DNA from 2 places in the Citricoccus sp. SGAir0253 genome. Region 2 is predicted to be linked to the other one. Evidence: predicted binding sites of a transcription regulator. Region 2 holds the regulator's gene; the other holds the start of a gene.
The links. The regulator LexA, encoded in region 2, represses DNA repair genes until DNA is damaged. The targets are predictions, from matches to a motif close to TCGAACANNTGTTCGA.
Positions count from the first base shown of each region.

Region 1: the regulator LexA is predicted to act here: its motif matches at 1,707-1,722, upstream of ruvA (Holliday junction branch migration protein RuvA).

Region 1 is NZ_CP039424.1:1,487,566-1,491,778, reverse strand. It holds gene ruvB (Holliday junction branch migration DNA helicase RuvB) at 1-927, opposite strand, end outside; gene ruvA (Holliday junction branch migration protein RuvA) at 1,012-1,653, opposite strand; gene ruvC (crossover junction endodeoxyribonuclease RuvC) at 1,832-2,530, opposite strand; gene E7744_RS06630 (YebC/PmpR family DNA-binding transcriptional regulator) at 2,538-3,293, opposite strand; gene E7744_RS06625 (M3 family metallopeptidase) at 3,430-4,213, shown strand, end outside.
Region 2 is NZ_CP039424.1:2,323,381-2,327,593, reverse strand. It holds gene E7744_RS10250 (ATP-dependent DNA helicase) at 1-1,191, shown strand, start outside; gene E7744_RS10245 (hypothetical protein) at 1,312-2,385, opposite strand; gene lexA (transcriptional repressor LexA) at 2,445-3,086, opposite strand; gene E7744_RS10235 (LysM peptidoglycan-binding domain-containing protein) at 3,400-3,759, shown strand; gene E7744_RS10230 (histidinol-phosphate transaminase) at 3,839-4,213, shown strand, end outside.

The DNA.
Region 1 (4,213 bases), 840 kb from region 2:
CGGGGTGCGGCCGAGGAGGCCCTCGCGGACCAGGAAGGGCTCGGCGACCGTCTCGACCGTCTCCGTCTCCTCGCCGACCGCGATGGCCAGCGTGGACAACCCCACGGGCCCCCCGCCGAACTTGGTGCACAGGGCCTCGAGCACCGAGCGGTCCAGCCGGTCCAGGCCGAGGGCGTCCACCTCGTACATGTCCAGCGCCGCCGACGCCGCCCGCGCGTCGACCTGCTCCAGTCCGCCGACGAGCGCCCAGTCGCGCACGCGCCGCAGCAGCCGGTTGGCGATGCGGGGGGTGCCCCGGGACCGCGAGGCGATCTGGGTGAAGCCGGCGGAGTTCACCTTCATGTCCAGCAGCAGCGCGGAGCGGCGCAGCACGAGCTCGAGCTCGTCGGTGCCGTAGAACTCCAGGTGCCCGGTGAAGCCGAACCGGTCCCGCAGCGGACCGGGCAGCAGCCCGGCCCGCGTGGTGGCCCCCACGAGCGTGAACGGGGGGATCTCCAGGGGGATCGAGGTGGCCCCGGCCCCCTTGCCGACCACGATGTCGACCCGGAAGTCCTCCATGGCCATGTAGAGCATCTCCTCGGCCGGCCGGGACATGCGGTGGATCTCGTCGAGGAAGAGCACCTCGCCCTCGGTGAGCGAGGACAGGATCGCGGCGAGGTCCCCCGCGTGCTGGATCGCCGGGCCGGAGGAGATGCGCAGCGGGGCGTTCATCTCGGCCGCGATGATCATGGCCAGGGTCGTCTTGCCGAGCCCGGGCGGTCCGGACAGCAGCACGTGGTCGGCGCTGCGCCCGCGCATCCGGGCGGCCTCGAGGACGAGGGAGAGCTGGCGGCGCACGCGGTGCTGGCCCACGAAGTCGTCGAGGGTCTTCGGGCGCAGGGCGGCCTCGAGCTCGCGCTCCTCGCCCTCGGCCCCGCCGCCGACCATCCGCCCGCCGTCCCCCGGTCCCGGGGTGAACGCCTCAGCCATCTGCCCTGCCTCCGTCCGTCGCCACCGTCGCAGTCGTCATCCTCAGGACCGTCCCGAGCGGGCCGACTGGCCCTGGCCGAGGTGACGCAGGGTGGCCCGCAGCACGCTCGCGACGTCCCCCGACTCCTCGAGCTCCGGCTCGTGGGCCACGGTGTCCCGCACGGCCTTGTCCGCGTCCCTCTCCGTCCAGCCGAGCCCGGTGAGGGCCTCCAGCACCGGGTCCAGCCACGGCTGCGCGTCCGCCGCGTCCCCGCCGTCCGCCGGGGCGGGCACCGGGGCCCCCGTGGGCACGAGCTTGTCCGCGAGCTCCAGCACGATCCGCCGCGCGCCCTTGGGGCCGATGCCGGGGACCTTCGTGAACGCCTTGTCGTCCCCCGCGTGGGCCGCGATGCGCACGGTCTCCGGGTCGTGCACCGCGAGCACGGCCAGGGCGAGCCGGGGGCCCACCCCGGAGACGCCGAGCAGCACCTCGAAGACCTCCTTCTCGTCCGGCGTGGCGAAGCCGAACAGGGTCATCGAGTCCTCGCGCACCACGAGCGTCGTCAGCACCCGCCCCGGCTCACCGGTGCGCAGCCCCGCCAGGGTCTGCGGGGTGGCGCTGAACTGCATGCCGAACCCCGAGACGGCGATGACGGCCTGGTTCAGGCCCACGGACTCCACCGTGCCGGCCAGGGACGAGATCATGCTGCAGCCACCCACCTTCCGCGCCACGCCGGGGCGTCCCGGCTCGGCGGCATTCGAACGTATCTACGAACAGCCTAGCGGCTGGGCGGGACAGCGCCACCCCTGACACGCCCCGCCCGCCCCGGGCACCTCGCCGCGGCCGCCCGCAGGGCCGGTGGGGAGTGGGGGCCGGTCCCCCTCAGACGCGCGAGCCGCTCCCCCAGCCGGAGGTGCCCCGCGAGCGGCGCTCGGCCTCGAGCCAGGCCCGCTGCGCCGCGGTGCCGCCCCCGCGGGCCGCGCCCGGCGCGCGGGCGGCACCGGCCGCCGTCGGGAACCGGGACTCCCGCCGGGGGCTGGTGAGGTTGCCGGTGTCCAGGCCGCGGCCGCGCAGGCCGCCGCGCCAGGCGTGGGTGATGGCCAGGGCGATCGCGTCCGCGGCGTCCGCCGGGCGCGGCGGCGCCCCGAGCCGCAGGATGCGCGTCACCATGGCGGTGATCTGCTCCTTGCCGGCCGTGCCGTTGCCCGTCACCGCCGCCTTGACCTCGGAGGGGGTGTGCAGGGCGACCGGCAGCCCGCGCCGGGCCGCCGCGGCGATCACCACGCCGGAGGCCTGGGCCGTGCCCATCACGGTGGGCGTGTTGTTCTGGGCGAACATGCGCTCCACGGCCACGTGGTCCGGGGCGTGCCGGTCCAGCCACTCCTCGATCGCCTCGTCGATGGCCAGCAGGCGCCGGTCCAGGGAGGCCTCCGCGGCGGTGCCCACGACCGTCACCCCCACGAGGGTGGCCGTGCGGTTGGGCGCGACGTCCACGACCGCGATGCCGCACCGGGTGAGCCCCGGGTCGACGCCGAGCACCCGCAGGCCCTGCGGGGACCGGGCGGGCGCGGTGGCGGCCACGGCGGGCTCAGTCCTCCTCGAGCTGGGCGAGGACCTCGGGGGCGATCTCCACGTTGGAGTAGACGCTCTGCACGTCGTCCAGGTCCTCGAGGGCGTCGACGAGCTGGAGGAAGGTCTTGGCGCCCTTGGCGTCCAGCTCGACCTTCATCGTGGCCACGAACTCCATCTCGTCCGTGTCGTACTCGATCCCGGCCTCGTCCAGCGCGGTCGCCACGGCGCGCAGGTCGGAGGGGTCGCACAGCACCTCGAAGGAGTCCCCGGACTGGACGACCTCCTCCGCGCCGGCGTCCAGGACGGCCAGGAGGACGTCGTCCTCGGTGCGTCCCTCGGCCGGGAGCCGGACCAGGCCGGTGCGGTTGAAGAGGAAGGCGACGGAGCCGACGTCGGCCATCGTGCCGCCGTTGCGGGTGACGGCGGTGCGCACCTCGGCCGCGGCGCGGTTCTTGTTGTCCGTGAGGCACTCGACCATGAGGGCCGAGCCCTGCGGGCCGCGGACCTCGTAGGTGATCTCGGCGTAGTCGATGACCTCGCCGGTCAGGCCCGCGCCGCGCTTGATGGCGCGGTCGATGTTGTCGTTGGGCACGGACTGCTTCTTGGCCTTGGTGACCGCCAGGTCCAGCGCGGGGTTGCCCGCGAGGTCGGCGCCGCCGGCCCGCGCGGCCACCTCGATGTTCTTGATGTACTTGGCGAAGGCCTTGGCCCGCCGCGCGTCGATCACGGCCTTCTTGTGCTTGGTGGTGGCCCACTTGGAATGCCCTGCCACGTGTACTCCTCCCCGCGCCGGTCGCGTGCTCGCCCGGCCGGCCTCGGCTCTCGGTGATGGTCTGGCTCACGATTCTAGCGGTCGGCACGGACCCGGCCCTGTCCGGCCCGGCGCGGACGTGGAACAGTGGCTGACCATGACCATCCGGCCCGCCCCCGCCAACCCCCTGCTCGCCCCGTCCACGCTCCCCTACGGGCTGCCGGACTTCCGCGCCATCCGCGACGAGCACTACCTGCCCGCCTTCCGCGCGGCCATGGCCTCGCACCGGCGCGAGCTCGAGGCGATCGCCGCCGGCACCGGCCCGGCGACCTTCGAGGACACCGTGGAGGCCCTCGAGCGCGCCGGGCAGGACCTGCGCCGCGTGGCCATGGCCTTCGGCGTGGTCCGGCCGGCCGACGGCACCGAGGCCCGGCTGGCGATCCTCGAGCAGGTGGAGCCGGAACTGGCCGCCCACTGGGACGCCGTCCACCTCGACGGGCGGCTGTACCGCCGGCTGGCCGCCGTGGACGTCTCCGCCCTGGCCGGGGAGGAGCGGCGGCTGGCCGAGCAGGTGCTGCGCGACTTCCGGCTGCGTGGGGCGGACCTCGCCCCGGCCGCCCAGGAGCGGCTGGCGGCGCTCAACGAGCGCCTCGCCGTCCTCTCCGCCCGGTACGAGCGGCGCCTCGTGGCCGGCACTGCCGCGGCGGCCGTGTACGTGCGGGACGCGGTGGAGCTGGCGGGGCTGCCGGAGCAGGACGTGGCGGCGGCCGCCGCGGCGGCGCGGGCGGCGGGGCACGACGGCGGCCACCTCCTGGCGCTGTCCCTGTTCACCTCCCAGCCGTGGCTCGAGGTGCTCGAGGACCGCGGGACCCGCCGCCGCGTCTTCGAGGCGGCGTGGTCCCGCGGCCGCGGTCCCGGCGAGCACGGGACCCTGGAGCTGG
Region 2 (4,213 bases):
CGGAAGCACACCGCCGTCGCGGTGGAGGACCTCGTCCAGGCCGGGACCGGGCTGGACGCCGCGTTCGCGGCCACGCCCACCGGGCTGATCGCGCGCGGCCCGGACGAGGTGCAGGCCGGCGCGCTGCGCGCGGTGGCCGCCGCGGCCCGCCAGGCGCTGAGCGACTCCAAGGGCGGCGGGTCCGCCGGGGACACCGCGGCCGACGGCGGCCGCCAGATGGCCCGCTCCCGCCTCCAGGAGGTCCTCGAGGTGGCCGAGCGCATGCTCGGCACCACCCCCGAGGCCGAGTACCCGGAGGTGCTGTGGGCCTCCCGCCCGGGCCGCTTCGAGCCGGGGACCGGCTGGGTGCCCGGGGACGAGACGGCGGCGCCGATGCTCTCCGTCGCCCCGCTGTCCGTGGCCGGCCGGCTCCGGGATGGGCTGTTCGGCCAGGCGACCACCGTGCTGACCTCCGCGACCCTCGCCGTGGGCGACTCCTTCGACCCCGTGGCCGGGGCCCTCGGGCTGCTAGGGGAGGGGGCGCCCCGGTGGACGGGCGTGGACGTGGGCAGCCCGTTCGACTACCCGCGCCAGGGCGTGCTCTACGTGGCCCGGCACCTGCCCCGCCCCGGGCGCACCGCCGCACCGGAGTCCTACGACGAGCTCGAGGAGCTGCTGCGGGCCTCCGGGGGCGGGGCGCTGTGCCTGTTCTCCTCCCGGCGGGCCGCGGAGGACGCCGCCGCGGAGATGCGCTCCCGGCTGGGGTCCGCCCCCGAGGTGCTGTGCCAGGGGGACGCCACCCTGTCCGCCCTCGTCCGCCGGTTCGCCGCCGAGCCGGACACGTGCCTCTTCGGCACCATGAGCCTGTGGCAGGGCGTCGACGTGCCGGGCCCCTCGTGCCGGCTCGTGGTGATCGACCGCATCCCGTTCCCCCGGCCGGACGACCCCCTCGGCACGGCCCGCTCCCGGGACGTCAGCCGCCACGGGGGCAATGGGTTCATGGCCGTCTCCGCGACCCACGCGGCCGTCCGCCTGGCGCAGGGCGCGGGGCGGCTCATCCGGACCGCCACCGACCGCGGCGTCGTGGCCGTGCTGGACCCGCGGCTGGCCACCGAGCGCTACGGCGGGTTCCTGCGGTCCACGCTGCCCGACTTCTGGCCGACCACGGACCCCGCCGTCGTGCGCGGCGTGCTCGGGCGGCTGCGCGGCTGAGGGACCGGGCGGCCCCGGGGCTGCCCCCGACGGGGCGTCCTCGACGGGGTCTCGACGCGGGACGGTCTCGACGCGGGACGGTCTCGACGCGCGCGGTGCCGTCAGGCGGGCGCGGTGCCGTCAGGCGGGCGCCGCGGCGGAGAGCAGCTCGAGGGACTCCACGGTGCGGATCCCGCGCCACTCGTGGCCCTGGGCCGGGCACCAGGCCGGCCAGTCGACCGTCCAGCCGCCGTCCGCGTGCTGGCCGCCGGCGACGCGCTCGAGGTCGGCGGCCAGCTGCGCGGCCGTGAAGACGGCCCCGGCCGCCCCGCCCGCAGCCCCGATCGGCCCGGAGCCGTCCGGTCCCGACCGGGGGTCCGTGCCGGACCAGGGATCCCCGGCGAAGTCCCACGGGCGTAGCCGCTCGCCCTCCGCCCCGCCCGCCACGGGCAGGCCGCCGTCCTCCCCGAGCCGCTCGCGCAGCCGCGCCAGGTCCGCCCGGACCGCCTCGGCGGCCCGGACGCCGGGACCCGCGGAGGCCGCGGCGGAGGGGAACGCGCGTGGGGCGGGGTCATCGGGCGCCGGGCTCGCCGTCGCGGGGAGCGCGGGCGGGGCGTCGGCCCCGGGCGCGGAGGCGGACGCGCCGAGCACGGCCAGCTCGGCGGACAGGAACCGCAGCGCGTACTTGACCTCGTAGGCGGGCAGCGGCGCCGGGCCGCCCAGGCGTGCGTGGCACCACGCGACGGCCGCCTCGGACCAGCCGCCGGTGAAGCCCGTGCGCAGCGCCGCCGCGGCGAAGCCGAACGTCAGGAGGGAGCCGGCGGGGCCCGGCTCGACCCAGGGCGCCCGGGGCCAGGGCCGGGACGGCTCGGTCATGAACGGCAGGGACCCGTCGAGGCCGGACGTGGCGGCGGCCCACTCGAGGCCGGTGCGGACCCACGGGTGGTCGGCCAGCCCCCAGCCGGCCAGCAGGTCCAGGGCGGCCAGGGTGGACAGCGGCTCGCTCAGCGGGGACCGGAGGTCCGGCTCGAGCCCGTGCCCGAAGCCGCCGTCCGGGTTGCGGTAGGCCCCCAGCGCGGCGAGGACCCCGTCCTGGTCCCCGCCGTGGAGCAGCAGGTCCACCCGCCGGCGCTCCAGCAGCCGGGCATGGGTGAACACGAAGCGCTCGGCGTCCGCGACGCGCACGCCGGTCGGGAAGGGACGGTGGTTCCTCATCGGATCCTCCTCCGTTCGTCATCGACCCGGGCACGGTGCGTCCCCGTGCCGGGCCCCGGTCAGAGGGAGCGCAGCACGGTGACGACCTTGCCCATCACCGTCGCCTCGTCCCCCAGGATCGGCTCGTAGGCGGAGTTCTGCGGCAGCAGCCAGGTGTGGCCGTCCCGCTGGCGGAAGGTCTTGACGGTGGCCTCGTCGTCCAACAGTGCGGCCACGATGTCCCCGTTCTGCGCGGCGTGCTGGCGCCGGACCACGACCCAGTCGCCGTCGCAGATGGCGGCGTCCACCATCGAGTCGCCCGAGACGCGCAGCATGAACAGCTCGCCCTCGCCGGTGAGCTGCCGGGGGAGGGTCATGACGTCCTCGACCTGCTGCTCGGCCAGGATGGGGCCGCCGGCGGCGATGCGGCCGACCAGCGGCACGGGCACCCCGTGCCCCTCGACGGCGCCCGTGTGCAGCGTGGCCACCGGCGCCGGCGCGGCCTCCGGAGCACCGCCGGCAACGGGCCGGCCGTCCTCGTCGAGCAGGACCTCCATGGCCCGCGGCCGGCCCGGGTCCTTGCGGATGTAGCCCCACTTCTCCAGCTGCCCCAGCTGGTGGGTGACGGAGGACAGGGACGCCAGGCCCGCGGCGTCGCCGATCTCCCGCATGGACGGCGGGTAGCCGTGCTGGGCGATGGCGGACCGGATCGAGCCCAGGATGACCCGCTGGCGGGGGTGAGGGGACGCGCCGCGGTCGGGGACGGGGCGTCTGGCGTGGGCAAGGGGTTCCGGGTGGCCATGCGTGGGTCCGTTCTTATCGTGTCCGTGGGGCCGACTGGGCTGTGCCGTGGCCGTCCCGCCGGGCGGCGTCACGCCACGTCCTGCCCCCGATGCTACGGGAGGAGACGGCCGGATTCAAAGGTATGTTCGAACTTTCGCTTGGCGTGTCTCGAACATGCGTGCTAGACATGGCAACGAGGAACTAGAACACACGTTCGATCAGCCCGCTCGCCGGGCGGAGAGGCAGGAGAGCATGAGCACTGCAGCATCGATCGGGGTCCCCGTCCACCGCGTCGCCGGGTTCCGCCTGAACCGCCGCGGCCGCCTCCTGCTGCTCGGGCTGCCCGTCATCGTGCTGGCCGTGCTGGCCGCGGCCGCCGCCGTGTTCTTCGGCGCCCACGCCGTGGCCCCCGCGGCCGCCTCGCCCGAGCGCTCCGCCCCCGCCCTGCGGTCGGTCACCGTGGACTACGGGGACACGCTGTGGTCCCTGGCCGGTGAGGCGGTCCCGGAGGGTCCGCGCAACGAGACCATCCTGCGCATCGGCGAGCTCAACGACCTCTCGGGCCCGGACCTGCAGCCGGGGCAGGTCCTCTTCGTCCCGGCCGCGGGCTGACCCCCGCCGCCGGCCTCGGCGGCGTAAACCGGCGAGACCGGAGCGGGGCGTGGCCGCGGCCGGTCCTAGACTGGACCGGGTGAGCACCGACGATTCCCTGTCCAGCCAGGAGGCCCTGGCCGCCCTGCCCCTCCGCGAGAACCTCCGCGGGCTGAGCCCCTACGGCGCGCCCCAGCTGGACGTGGCCGTCGCGCTCAACACGAACGAGAACACGCATCCCGTGCCCCCGGAGGTCGTCGAGGCGATCACGGCGTCCGTGGCCGAGGCCGCCGTCACCCTCAACCGCTACCCGGACCGGGAGTTCACCGAGCTGCGGAAGCGCCTGGCCGAGTACCTGGGGCATGGGCTGTCCGCGGACAACCTGTGGGCCGCCAACGGCTCGAACGAGATCCTGCAGCAGCTGCTGCAGGCCTTCGGCGGCCCCGGGCGCAGCGTGCTGTCCTTCCCGCCGACC